DNA from 2 places in the Paenibacillus sp. FSL W8-0426 genome. Region 1 is predicted to be linked to the other one. Evidence: predicted binding sites of a transcription regulator. Region 1 holds the regulator's gene; the other holds the start of a gene.
What was found. Region 1 encodes LexA, which represses DNA repair genes until DNA is damaged. Its sites were predicted from a motif close to CGAACATATGTTCG; they were not measured.

Region 1 (7,187 bases):
TAATTACAACAAACAAGGTGTTAAAATGGTTTTGTGTAAATAGTGGGATTCGATATACTGATTGTAATATTGGTGATATCTTTATATGTTAGGTGGCCTAAGAGTATATGAATAATACATATCGTAAATCGGAAACAGACTTTTTTGTCTTTGCTTTATGCCAGACTCGTGTATCTGTCTGGCTTTTTCACAGGACCTAGAAGAAATTATGGACTATGGTGTAATTTAGAAGCATCCGATCATGTATCTGTGAGGATCGCGGGTAATAGATATTTTAAAGATAAGTTTGAATTTAGGGGAACAGAGGTGGATAAATGTTGATCCAAAAAGTATTATCGATTCGTAGTGAGGTAAAAGGGATGTTGAGGCAAAGGCAGTTGGTAGGATACTTGGTTGTTGCATCAGGTGATATACACAAGCAGCTTGGTTTCCAGGTATCGTAATGCCTTCTTGTTGTTATGCTATGTGAGAAATGATGAAGACAGGGGCTGTTGTTTTACACCACACTCACTTACAGTAGGTTATTTCATTTAAACAAAGGCCCCGCTAAGTTTATTTTAAACTGTATTCTATAAGATAGACACTTTGAAAAGTCCTTTACAAAGGGTACGTAATCGAATAATTACTTAATTACTTGTTATTTCCTTCGTATCATATTAGAATGTCAGGGTAGGTACCCAAGGTGATTCCCGAGAAGGATTATCTTAATGAGCAATAATAAACGTACAAAGCGGAGTTTTATGGAATGGGTATGGATACTGCTAGTCACTGTGTTATCGTTTAAAGTGTTATCGAAAATTTTAGATCTATTTAAATAATTTTCTCTACCTACAAATAATATGGGATTCTAGTTGGGGCGCTGATTTTTGAATCAGCGTTCCACAGGTGCAAAATATAGTGAATTTTTGATTTGATTTATATCGCTTCTGTTGGGTATACAAAATAAAAGTATTACTTAAAATAAGCAATGAGATGATAAAAAGTCTCATTGCTCATTTTTTTAACTGTCCCCCAGTTTATCCCCAAAAACTCCCCTAAGTCATGAAAAGCTATGATTTGCTGTAAACACGCGATCAATATATCACGCTGTACTAGAATCCCTAATCACTTGCGCCATATGGCGTGAGGGGTTTTTCAAGTTATTATTGTATAGCTGTCATTGAATCATCTTCTGCTATGTGGTTCGCTGGTAGAGGTTTTTTTCGCAAAGTTCGATCATACAGATATGGTTTTCCATGATATTCCCATGCATTCTTTTGTTTCTCTTTTTTATGTACAGAAACTTTTATCTCTAAATTGGCAACATTCCTTTGGAAGTCAGAAGCGGTTCGTTTGCACCATCGTAATCCGCTTTCTTCCGTTGCACTAAAATGGACGCGCAGTGGAAATCCATTCACTGTCAATTCGAATTTATATAGATTCATGTTTTATCTCCTTTCTTTGAAGCCGGTATAACTTGTGCTCATTACATGAACTTTGACTAGATGATAACATAGGAACATGTGTTCTGAGAATATAATTAAGAAAAATTTTATTCTGCAATCTTCTTTATTATCATGAATCGTGGAAAATCACGAATAACCTCTTATCGAATGAGAAGAAGATGGAAGTTTCCGGAATGGAGTCGGAGGAGGAGGGGGGGGATTCACAATATCTAAGACATAAAAAAAGAGGTTGACCCATTAAACGGGCCAGCCTCTTGTTGTAGTCATTCATGATGTGAAATGTTGCGCAAAATTAGTGAATATCACGGAAAAGACCGATGACCTTGCCCAAAATGCTGACATGTTTGAGACGCAATGGCTCGAAAGTGGCATTTTCCGGTTGCAGACGAATATGATCCTTTTCTTTATAAAACGTCTTTACCGTCGCTTCGTCTTCTTCCGTCATGGCGACGACGATATCGCCGTTATCCGCCGTTTGCTGCTGGCGAACGATGACATAGTCTCCATTGACGATGCCTGCATCGATCATGCTGTCTCCGACAACGGATAACATAAAGACTTTCTGTTCGCCGACATAGTGTGTTGGAAGCGGGAAGTAGTCTTCAATGTTCTCGGTTGCCGTAATCGGTACCCCTGCCGTTACTTTACCGACAACGGGAACACGAGCGACGCTATGGGCAAACTGATGTGAATGCTCGGACTCTTCTTGGCTGAGCAGTTCAATCGCCCGAGGTTTCGTTGGGTCGCGTCTGATTAGTCCTTTTTTCTCCAATCGATCCAAATGACCGTGGACGGTTGAACTGGATGCCAACCCGACGGCTTCACCAATCTCTCGTACGGAAGGAGGATACCCCTTCAACCGGACTTCATTGCGTATAAACTCCAGAATAGCCTGTTGCCTGCTGGATATCTTCGACATACCGTATCAACCCCATTTAGTAACGTTTGGGAAAATTATAACATAGAACTACCGTTCGTACAAACATAAGTTCTAAAAAAAAGCGATAAAATCAACGTTTTCGTGGAGGGTTGGTTTGAATCGTCGTCGATGCATCGAATTTTGGACGTATCCCGCTGTAACGCCATGCTCAAAAAAAGAGCGAACAATTGTTCTAAAAAACTATTGTATGAAACATGTGTTCGTGCTATATTGATTTCAACGAACCGGAACAAATGTTTGGAGGGCGAAGGAACCATGAGATATTCCACTTATCAAAGCATTTACGAACCTGTCAATACAGAGGCTGTCAAATCCAATATGGGATTGCTAAAGAAACGGCTGATTCAGAACAAGGCAGCAGCTCTGCTATTAAAATTAACGATCGTTTCATTGATCGTCATTATTGGCTGCAGCGCAGTGCTAACAGTGTTCGCAGGTGATGAGGAAAATTTGATTCCTGGTGGTAAGGTGGCGGTGTCTCAAGGGGAAACGCTGTGGAGCATCTCGTTGGAACACAAACCGGAAAATATGGATACGCGTGTATATATAGAAGCAATTAAGGAAGCAAATCAGTTACAAACAAGTTCAATTCAAGTCGGGCAAGTGTTGGAATTACCTCGCTTTAAATAATTATATAGAAGATTTGCACCCTGGTTATGCATCAATCTTGACAAGCAGACCCGAACATGTCAAAGTTAATGTGACTTTGTATTTTTGGAGGGGACAAGTTTGGATATAGATCGCCTGGTAGGACGCATTAATGAGTTGGCTCGCAAACATAAATCCACTGGATTGACAGAAGAAGAACTTGAAGAACGCGCCAAACTCAGAGAAATTTATTTGAACAACATTCGCAACAATTTCAGACAGCAGCTGGATTCCATTGAAATTGTTGATGACGAGAACGATCAGGGCCGCCAGGGCAAACTCAAACACTAGAGAAACCTAAGCTATCCTTGTGATATCTAGGTTTCTTCTGTTTATATTTGAGTGTCCATAATATAGGGGGAAGTGTTGGCTAATCGTTGTTGTGCCGACCTGCATAAAAGAACATATAAGGGGGATTTTCATGGCTCGTTCGTTCGAGAGAACGGTTCGAAGAAATTCGAAACAATTGAATCAACAGCGCAAGAAAAATGGCCAACCTGTATCAGGAACACCGGGAGAAGACGTATTTAAAGGCCGCAGTCTTCTGTTTCCCGTATTTTTGTTGGGGCTTGCTGTGCTTTATTTGTTTATGAGCACGTTTCTTACCCAAACTTCCATGACGACCTGGGACTGGGTAACGATGCTGTTATACGTATTTTTGGCGTTCATTTTCTTTCTGCGCCGACCTTACGTTAAAGTGAGCAGCAATCGAATCGTGACGCTCAAAGGAAACCGCGAGCGCTCCATTGGCGTGGACGATATTGTCAGATTCCGTATTGAACCAGGCACAGTGGTCATTGAGCACAACAGCCGTGGAAAACGATGGGTATTTACGAAACTGATTAACCGTTACGATACCGATGCGCTTGCAGAGCGTCTTCTTAAATTTGCCAAAGCACATCAGATCACCGTGGAAACAATCGATAAAAAGTAATCCATTGCATAAAGGGGAAGATGACCGGGATGGCGTTGAAAGCGATTTTGTTCGACCTTGATGATACTTTGTTGTGGGATGAGCGCAGTGTAAGAGAAGCTTTTCATGAGACATGTCTTGTGGCAGCCCAAGAAACGGGCATAGATCCGGAAAAGCTTGAAGAAGCCGTTCGCAATGAAGCTCGTAACTTGTACGAATCTTACGAAACGTTTCCGTTTACCAAGATGATTGGAATCAATCCTTTTGAAGGTCTTTGGGCCAATTTCACAGGAGGAGAACAAGCGGAATTCCGCCAGTTGGAACAGCTCGCTCCGGTGTATCGGAAGGAGTCATGGCGACGTGGCTTGTTGAAATTGGGCGTAGACCAAGAGGAATTAGCCGAGCGTTTGGCTGAACAATTTGCGGCTGAGCGTCGAGCGAGACCCCATATCTACGAAGAAACGATGGATACGCTGCGTGAACTGCAAGGGAATTACAAATTGCTGCTTTTAACGAATGGTTGTCCTGCTTTGCAGCAAGAAAAATTGGACGGCGTGCCCGAATTGGCTCCATTTTTTGATCATATTATTATCTCGGGTTCTTTCGGAAAGGGAAAACCGGATCCGTCCATCTTTGAACATGCTTTAGCCCAACTCGGCGTCAAACCTGAAGAGAGCATGATGGTAGGGGATAAGCTTACTACGGATATTCGGGGAGCATTATCTTCGGGTATTCGAGCTGTATGGATTAACCGGGAAAATAAAGAGAATCCAGAGTCGTATGCACCTGATCATGAAATTAAACATTTGGCAGATTTGAAGCGTATTATTGCTGAATTTTAAGTTCTTATGCATTAACATATCGTACAGAAGGAATGTTGGTACTTTATTTGGGGGCAGCTGTTTTGCCATCCATTTGAAGCAGCCAACATTTTTTTTATAAAAAAGATGTTGAAATGTTGGAACGGTTGATTTAGAATATAACTAACATACTAGTATGACTAGTATGCGCTTGTACAAAGCGATTCATCTTGTAACTAAACGATGCAACGACGTTAAGCATCCCGCTAACAAAAACGGTGAAAGGAATGATCGTACACCATGTTTAGCGTGAAGGGAGCAAGAGTGTAATCGCTATTCATTTCGTATTCATTGTAAGCGCTTTATAGTTATTGTGAAACCACTGGAATTTGGGAAGCGACGGTTTGTACTTTTAAGCTTCCATTTCGATGTTGGCGGTTTAGAGAAATCAATTATACCAGTTTACACAAAAATGATACCGTTTACATGGTTTGATGGATCTATTTTGTTATGGGGGTGAACATTCAGTATACATCAAGAAGCGTCAGGTCACAGGAAAAGTGTGGGTTTACAGCGATTGGACCCATGCCTTAATTCATGTTTATGGATCGGAGTGAGGACACATGAAGACGGAAACTGCTAAAACGACATTAACGATGACCTCTTTGCGTAAAGAAAGCAGATTACAGACAGCTGCAGCGCTGTTCCGTAAAGATTGGCAGCTGTACTCATTGTTAATTCTTCCAATCATTTATTTGCTGATTTTTAAATATGGTCCGATGCTTGGAAACATCATTGCTTTTAGACGATTTGTTCCCGGGGGAAGTATTTTCGGGGAAACGTGGGTTGGATTCAGATATTTCCAAATGTTTATTCAAGACCCGACCTTCTGGAAAGTGTTTGGAAATACACTGATGCTTGGCGGTTTGGCGCTGCTCTTCACCTTTCCGGTACCGATCATCTTTGCATTGCTGCTGAACGAGGTGAAAAGCAAACGATTCAAAAAATTCGTGCAAACGGCTTCATATCTTCCGCACTTTCTGTCCATCGTCATCGTTGCCGGTATGATCCTGCAGCTGACAGCCGTAAATGGCTCCATTAACAGCTTGGTATCCTTCTTCACTGGAGACACCATTCCCTTCATGCAGCGGGCTGAATGGTTCAGAACCGTCTATATTACCTCCGAAGTTTGGCAGGGAATGGGCTGGGGGGCGATTTTGTATCTGGCAGCATTGACAACCATCGACGACTCCTTGTATGAAGCTGCCCGAATCGATGGCGCGAATCGTTGGAAACAAACGCTGCATGTGACCATTCCTGGCATTTTGCCCACAATTGTTACACTGCTGATTCTGAATCTGGGCAACTTCCTGGCGGTTGGGTTCGAGAAAATATTGCTCCTGTACAATCCGCTGACTTATGAAACATCTGACGTGATCTCCACCTATCTGTACCGGGTCGGCCTGCAATCCAGCAACTTTAGTTATGCGACAGCCATCGGATTGTTCGAATCGATTATCGGGCTCATTCTCGTATTTTCGGTGAACGCGATCTCGCGCAGATTGACGCAAAGAAGCTTGTGGTAAAGGAGGAGCATCATGTTTGAATCCAAATCATACAAAGTGTTCAAGGTATTCAATGTCATCTTTTTATTGTTCGTAGTGTTCATTACGCTTTACCCGTTTTTGAATGTCGTGGCGCAATCCTTCAGCAGTGAGTCGTATATCAACTCCGGCAAGGTGAGCATTATCCCAAGAGGATTCAATATCGACACCTATAAAACGATTTCCAAGGACAGCATGTTCTGGACCAACTATAAAAACACGGTGATATACACCATTGTGGGCACATTGATTTCCATGTTCATGACCACGATCTTCGCCTACGCGCTGTCCAAAAAGCGTCTGATGGGCCGCAAGTTCCTGACGATGTTCGCCGTGTTCACGATGTTTTTCAGCGGTGGTCTGATTCCGAACTATGTTTTGATCAATTCGCTGGGCTTCAACAACACCATGTGGGCACTGGTCGTGCCGGGGGCAATCAGCATTTATAACATGTTGATCATGAAGTCCTTCTTTGAAAATATGCCGGAAGAGCTGGAGGAAGCGGCAGCAATCGACGGCCTGAATACGTATGGCATCTTGATCCGCATCATTTTACCGTTAAGTAAAGCAGTTATGGCAACGATGGTACTGTTTTATGCCGTTAGCCATTGGAACTCTTGGTTCCCTGCATTTCTCTATCTGGACAAAAAGGAACTGTTTCCGGTCACGATTTATCTTCGCAACATGATCGCCGGAGCAACAGGGGGAGCTTCTGCGGGAGCATCCGCGGATAACCTTACTTCGATTGCGGCCAACATCAAATCAGTGACGATGGTTCTGACGATCCTGCCGATTTTGACGATTTATCCGTTTGTGCAGCGTTACTTTGTAACCGGT
Region 2 (7,187 bases), 1.7 Mb from region 1:
CCTCGACAGAGCAGCCTGGCAGCAATGAGGGCGATGCGGCTGCAGGCGGCAATGGCGGAGGTTCGGAACAAGTGGACAATGCCACGTCTGAGCCGAATACAGATGAAGGAACCGGTCAATCCACCGAGGATACGCCAGAACAAACGACGAATGAAAATCAGAATGAGGAGCCTGCTGGCGAAACGTCCGGCGTAACTGTCACTCAGAGTGGCAAGTCGGGGAATATCACCAATTTCGAGGTGGCGGACAGTGCCGGCAAACCGGTTACGGTGAGCATTACGGCTACGGGTGAAAGCTGGCTTGAAGTATACAAGGGTCAAAACTCCAGTGGAGAAAAGCTGCAATTCGGGATGACCGCAAGCGGCGATACGTTTACGTTTAATTTGGACGACACCGGTTTGTACATCAAATCCGGTTATGCCGCAGCAACGACCATCGAAGTTGGCGGACAAGTCGTAACGGATGGAAAAGCGACGAACCGCATTCGCCTCAAACTGGGTCAGAGTAGCGGGAATGCTTCCACCACGTCCACGGGGACGGATGGGGGATCGACAACCGAAACGAATAGCGACGGCAATGCGGCCAACGAATAGCCAAAAAGACTGAAGGAGACACTAAGGTGTCTCCTTTTGCAATTAACTTTTGGTGAAGGCAGGTGGAAAGCGATGACGGTCAGCTGGATCGTTACGGGGCTCGGAATCATCGTCAGCCTGCTGGGCTATTACTTGACGCCCAGCGCATGGGGTTATGGTATATTGGGTTTTGGGCTTGCCCATATCCTTTTAGGCGTATTGGACATGTTTAGACAACCTAACCGAAGCCGTTACTAATCGTTGATTCAGGATCAAGGCATTTTTGGCAGTATCCTTCCGCTGAGGGTGCCGAAAATGCCTTTTTCTTTTTAAAATCGAATGTTCAAAAATTAGACTTTTGCTTGGGGTATCCACTATAATGTTACACAGAACATAGATTAATTTGAGAGGTGACCGGTTTTGAGTTCAGAACATTCTTTTGATATCGTGTCCAAAATGGACTTGCAGGAATTGAGCAATGCCGTGACACAGGCCGAAAAGGAAATCAGTACACGATATGACTTCAAAGGCAGCAAAAGCAGCCTCAAGCTGGACAAGGACGCGTTGACGATCATTTCCGACGATGAGGTCAAGCTCAAGGCCGTCATTGATGTGCTTCAATCTAAAATGGTGAAGCGGGGCCTTCCGCTCAAGAACATCGACTACGGCAAAGTGGAGCCTGCTTCCTCCGGTACGGTCCGCCAACGTCTTAGCTTCAAGCAGGGAATCGATCAGGAAGCAGCCAAAAAAATCAATGTGCTGATCCGCGATTCCAAACTGAAAGTGAAAAGCCAGATTCAGGGAGACCAATTGCGGGTAACCGGAAAAAGCAAAAATGATTTGCAGGCTGTCATTCAATTGTTGAATGGAGCCAGCTTGCCGTTGGATTTGCAGTATACCAACCTCAAATAAGCAACAGCTGTTGCAACGTGAGCGATCCAAGGCTTCTTTTTGACACTGCAATGGGCGTATATTATACTAAGTGTGCATTGCTGGCAACCAAGCATATAAGCCCAGTCACCATCGTTTGCTGACTTTGTGAAAAGCAGTACATTACGGATGTCGCCGATACGTTTAAAACGGTGCCTGCGTTTGAACGGTTGGCTTTATTTTGCGTTTTTACATACACCTTATTGCCGGCACAGTCAAAATGATGGATGGGATTAGCGTTCATGTTTGGAGTTTTGGAGGATGAGAGGGAGGGCGTCTTGTGAATTTACCCAACCGGATTACGCTTGCACGTATTTGCTTAATCCCTTTTTTAATGGTGTTTCTGCTGGTGGATTTTCCGTTTTATCCGGAGCCGTTGCAGCTCGGAAGTTTCTCGCTTCCTTATAATCAATTGATTGCTGCGGTCATCTTCATCATTGCGGCAAGCACGGATGGCATTGACGGATATCTGGCGCGGAAAAACAATATGGTTACCAATCTTGGCAAATTGCTCGATCCGCTTGCGGACAAGCTGTTGGTAACCGCGGTGCTGATTTCTCTGGTCGAGATGGGCAAGCTGGATTCCTGGATTGCGGTCGTGATCATCAGCCGGGAATTTGCGGTTACCGGTTTGCGCCAAATCGCTTTGCTGGACGGTTCGGTCGTAGCAGCCAGCGCGTGGGGCAAATTGAAAACCGTCGTGCAGATTGCGGCAATCGTGCTGCTGCTGCTGAATAACTTCCCATTCTTCTTCCTGGGGATTCATGTGGACGTTATCGCAGTCTGGGCAGCGGCATTGATTACGATCTGGTCCGGAATCGACTATTTCATCAAAAATAAAAATTTGCTGAAGTTGTCTGAAGTATAACGTTTTACAGGTGAAAAAGGGTAATGAATGGCAGAATGCATCGCAAAGGGCAATAGGGACAAATCCTATTGCCCTTTGATCACTCGCGATACGTACAGGAGGATGTTCAATGAAGGCTGAAATCATAGCAGTAGGAACCGAGCTTTTGCTTGGGCAAATCGTAAATACGAATGCTAGATACCTTTCCCGCGAGCTTGCTGCGATCGGGATCGATGTCTATTTTCAAACTGTCGTTGGGGATAATCTGGGCCGGCTCAGCGAGGCCATTCGGATTGCACAAGGGCGTGCCGACGTTATCCTGTTCTCGGGAGGTATCGGCCCTACGCAGGATGACTTGACCAAGGATGCCCTGGCAGCCGTACTCGGACGGCAGCTTCATATTGACCGCTTGTCCATGGACAAAATCGAGAAGTTTTTCCTGGACCGCAATGTGGACATGACCGAAAATAACCGCCGTCAAGCGATCGTCATCGAAGGTGGAACGCCGCTGGCCAATGAGACGGGCCTTGCTGCCGGAAACGCCATTTCGGATCAGGGCAAACATTATATCGTCATGCCTGGGCCGCCGAAGGAGCTCATTCCGATGTTTGAACAACAAGTGAAGCCATGGCTGTTCCAGCATGTTCTGACGACCGAAATGCCGATTTATTCCCGCATGCTGAAATTTGCGGGAATTGGCGAGTCCGCACTGGAGGATCGGCTGCTGGACCTGATTGATGGACAAACGGATCCGACGATTGCCCCTTACGCAAGCGAGGGCGAAGTCACGGTCCGCGTATCCACCAAAGCGCCGAGCGAGGGCGAAGCAAAGGTGAAGCTGGATGCGATGGAGGTCCAAATCCGGGAAAGGCTGCCTGAGCATCTCTACGCTAATGAGGATGTGCCTATCGAACATGCGATTGTCACGATGATGACGGACATGGGGCTGACGCTTAGTGCTGCGGAGAGCTGCACGGGAGGCCTTGTCATGCAGAGCCTGACATCGATTCCGGGGAGCGCGTCCATTTTGAAGGGTGGCATCGTGTGTTATTCCAATGAGTTAAAAGAGAAGCTTTTGAACGTGCCGCACAATTATTTGGAAGGTGAAGACGCCCCTGGAGCCGTGAGTCCCGAGGTGGCCAAGGTTTTGGCAGAGCAGGTCCGGATGATCGGGGACGCCGATTTTGGCCTGTCGGTGACCGGTGTTGCCGGGCCTGGATATTCGGAGCGCAAACCGCCGGGACTTGTGTTCATCGGGCTGGCCCAGCGGGACAAAGAAACGGAAATCCATGAACTGCGGATCAACGGCAATCGTGAGACGGTGCGGATTCGTTCCGCCAAAGCTATATTGTATCGTCTGTGGCGCAAATTGGTCGATATGGACTAATTTTGGCGTTCGTGATTGCCTTTGTGAGCGTGGACCGGTATAATGGAGAAAGACGGAAGAACCGCACAATCAGGCTTTACAGCCTCGTTTGCGGTTCTTTTTTCTGTTTTGCTGATAGGCTTCATGGAGGAGAGGCGCCTCGTCCATCGTAAAAAAAACGAATGTATGTTCGAAAAAATGCTTGGCAAACGTGTTAAAACAAGGTATCATTATAGTATAAACAGTAAAGGGTGTGAACATATTGTCAGACCGTCGTGCCGCGCTTGATATGGCGCTCCGTCAAATAGAGAAGCAATTTGGTAAAGGTTCCATCATGAAATTGGGAGAATCCACTCACATGCAAGTGGAAATTATCCCCAGCGGATCCTTGGCTCTTGATATTGCATTAGGAACAGGTGGCCTTCCGAAAGGCCGTATTGTTGAAATATATGGACCGGAATCTTCCGGTAAAACAACCGTTGCCCTGCATGCCATTGCAGAGGTGCAAAAAGTGGGTGGACAAGCTGCATTTATCGACGCAGAGCATGCGCTTGATCCGCTGTATGCCAGCAAATTGGGCGTAAACATTGATGAACTGCTTCTTTCCCAGCCGGACACGGGTGAACAGGCGTTGGAGATTGCAGAAGCATTGGTTCGCAGCGGTGCTGTTGACATCATCGTTGTAGACTCGGTTGCCGCCTTGGTACCAAAAGCTGAAATCGAAGGTGAGATGGGTGACTCCCACGTTGGTTTGCAAGCCCGTTTGATGTCCCAGGCGCTTCGTAAGCTTTCGGGTGCCATCAGCAAATCGAAAACGATCGCGATCTTTATCAACCAGCTTCGTGAAAAAGTAGGCGTCATGTTCGGTAACCCTGAAACGACCCCAGGCGGACGGGCCTTGAAATTCTATTCTACAGTACGTCTGGACGTACGTCGCGTAGAAAGCATCAAGTCAGGTAACGATATCATCGGTAACCGTACGCGTATCAAAGTTGTTAAAAATAAGGTGGCCCCTCCATTCAAACAGGCTGAAGTGGATATCATGTACGGCGAAGGTATTTCCAGAGAGGGAAGTCTCATTGATATCGCTACAGAGCTTGATATCGTGAATAAGAGTGGTGCATGGTATTCTTACGAAGGTGAACGCCTTGGACAAGGGCGCGAGAATGCCAAGCAGTTCATTAAAGAGCACACCGAAATTTCTAACGTTATTGAGCAAAAAATCCGTGAAGCAAGCAATTTGACAACGGTAGTTCCGGCTCCGACCAATGAACAATTGAAAGAGGAAGAGGAAGAAGAACAGGAATTGTTTGAACTGAACGAGTAGTCTTTTCCTTTCTCGCGGATGACCGAAGTGAAAATAGGCGTTTGAATTCATCGTACTGTTTTAACAGCCCCTGTCCAATCATTGGACAGGGGCTGTTAGCATGCATACCGCAGTTCATGGTATGTTATTGATATCCATAAAGTTCACATGTGGAGTTAGTTTTTTGCCTGATATTATAGTGGCATTGAAATTGCACTTTTTAAGGAGTCTGGGAAGGGCGTTTTGAAGGAAGGTAGAAGGGAGAGCGCATGGACAACACAGAGAAAGAACAGTGGGAAGCGGAACATGAACCGGAGGGGATCGCCGATTTTCCGGATAACGAGGAACTCGTAATTACACGCGTGGACAGGCTGAAGAGCCGGGAAGCACGGTATCGCATCACTTTTGGGACGTACTCGTTAACCGTACTGGAAGACGTTATGATCAAGTATCGCATGACCAAAGGGAATACGTTTGTGAAGCGGGATTTGGAAAAAATCGTTGTGGCGGACGAGCGCCAGCGCATCTATGTGCAGTCATTGCGATATCTTGAACATAAGCAGCGGACCCGGCGAGAATTGGCCCAGAAGCTTCAACAAAAACAGTTTGAGGTAACATTGATTGAAGATGTGCTGGATCAGCTGGAGCGGGAGAAACTCGTTGATGATCAGTGGTTTGCAAAGGAATGGACGAGACAGCGTATGACAGGCCAGCGGAAGGGAAAACTGTGGATAAGGCAGGAACTGCGCCAAAAAGGCGTATCCAATGATCTCATTGCCGAGGCTTTGCAAGAAGTTAGCGCGCACGATGAGTTTGAAACTGCCCTGCTAGCAGGTCGAAAAAAGTGGAAGCAGGTTAAAGGTGACATTTCCGAAAAAAAACGTAAAACATTTCCCTTTCTGGTTCGCCGCGGATTTCCCATGGATATGGTTCGTCGTGCGGTGAATGTTCTGATCGAGGAAGATGGCGAGACGGACAACGAAGAGCATGAAAGTTGGTTATGGGATTAACAGGACGATGTGCCAGGTTGCATTCTCTTGACAATTTATTTCGTCAAATACTAAAATGGACATGAGTCTGTAAGAATTGGGTAACCCTTTTTCCTTCCAAAAAAGCGGTTTCCGATTTCCAGGACTTTCAACCATTCATTGACTATGGTTCGCTTGAGAAGGCGGATAGTACGTGGAAACATGTACACTTGAAATGAAAATCGGCGGGGGATCGCCGTGAGTATTCGTATTCCCAAAATATGCGAGGTTTGAAAACAGAAAAAAGACCCAAGGAATGCCTTGGAGGAACCAACGAGGAGGTGAACAGTATGATAATCACGATCGTTCTCGTTGTAGCCGCGCTATTCATTGGGTTCGGAGTCGGATATTTTATTCGCAAATCTCTTGCAGAGGCCAAAATTTCCAGTGCGGAACAAGCTGCCGTACAAATCGTTGAAAATGCGAAAAAAGAGGCAGAGGCGCTGAAAAAAGAGACGGTGCTGGAAGCAAAAGACGAAATCCATCGCATTCGCGCCGAAGCTGAAAAAGACACTCGTGAACGTCGAAATGAAATTCAACGACAAGAAAGACGATTGTTGCAAAAAGAAGAGTCGCTGGATAAAAAGATGGAATCACTCGAACGTAAAGAAGAGCAAGTGGCTAACAAAGAGAAACGCATTGATGAGACACAGCAGCAAATTGAAATGATTTACAAAAGCCAGGTTACGGAGCTGGAGCGTATCTCCAACCTCACCATGGAAGACGCACGCAGTATCATACTGTCCAACGTAGAGCAGGAAGTCCGTCATGAGACGGCTCAGATGATCAAGGACATTGAACAGCAGGCGAAGGAAGAGGCGGACAAAAAATCCCGCGAAATTATTACCCTGGCCATCCAGCGTTGCGCGGCAGATCACGTGGCAGAAACGACGGTATCTGTTGTAACGCTTCCGAATGAAGAGATGAAAGGCCGGATTATCGGTCGTGAAGGACGAAACATCCGTGCACTAGAAACCCTTACCGGGATTGACCTCATTATCGATGATACGCCAGAAGCAGTCATTCTGTCGGGCTTTGACCCGATTCGCCGTGAAATTGCCCGTACAGCCCTGGAGAAACTGGTGGCAGACGGACGTATTCATCCGGCACGCATTGAAGAGATGGTGGAGAAATCCCG

Region 2: the regulator LexA is predicted to act here: its motif matches at 3,895-3,908, upstream of recA (recombinase RecA).

The regions. Positions count from the first base shown of each region.
Region 1 covers NZ_CP150203.1:4,092,243-4,099,429, reverse strand. The annotation lists gene MKY59_RS18255 (hypothetical protein) at 1,143-1,424, opposite strand; gene lexA (transcriptional repressor LexA) at 1,738-2,364, opposite strand; gene MKY59_RS18245 (LysM peptidoglycan-binding domain-containing protein) at 2,641-3,015, shown strand; gene MKY59_RS18240 (DUF896 domain-containing protein) at 3,115-3,324, shown strand; gene MKY59_RS18235 (hypothetical protein) at 3,455-3,967, shown strand; gene MKY59_RS18230 (HAD family hydrolase) at 3,997-4,788, shown strand; gene MKY59_RS18225 (ABC transporter permease subunit) at 5,370-6,332, shown strand; gene MKY59_RS18220 (carbohydrate ABC transporter permease) at 6,345-7,187, shown strand, end outside.
Region 2 covers NZ_CP150203.1:2,367,050-2,374,236, forward strand. The annotation lists gene MKY59_RS10865 (RodZ family helix-turn-helix domain-containing protein) at 1-593, shown strand, start outside; gene MKY59_RS10870 (hypothetical protein) at 666-830, shown strand; gene MKY59_RS10875 (YajQ family cyclic di-GMP-binding protein) at 993-1,484, shown strand; gene pgsA (CDP-diacylglycerol--glycerol-3-phosphate 3-phosphatidyltransferase) at 1,783-2,370, shown strand; gene MKY59_RS10885 (competence/damage-inducible protein A) at 2,480-3,736, shown strand; gene recA (recombinase RecA) at 3,978-5,042, shown strand; gene MKY59_RS10895 (regulatory protein RecX) at 5,291-6,031, shown strand; gene rny (ribonuclease Y) at 6,340-7,187, shown strand, end outside.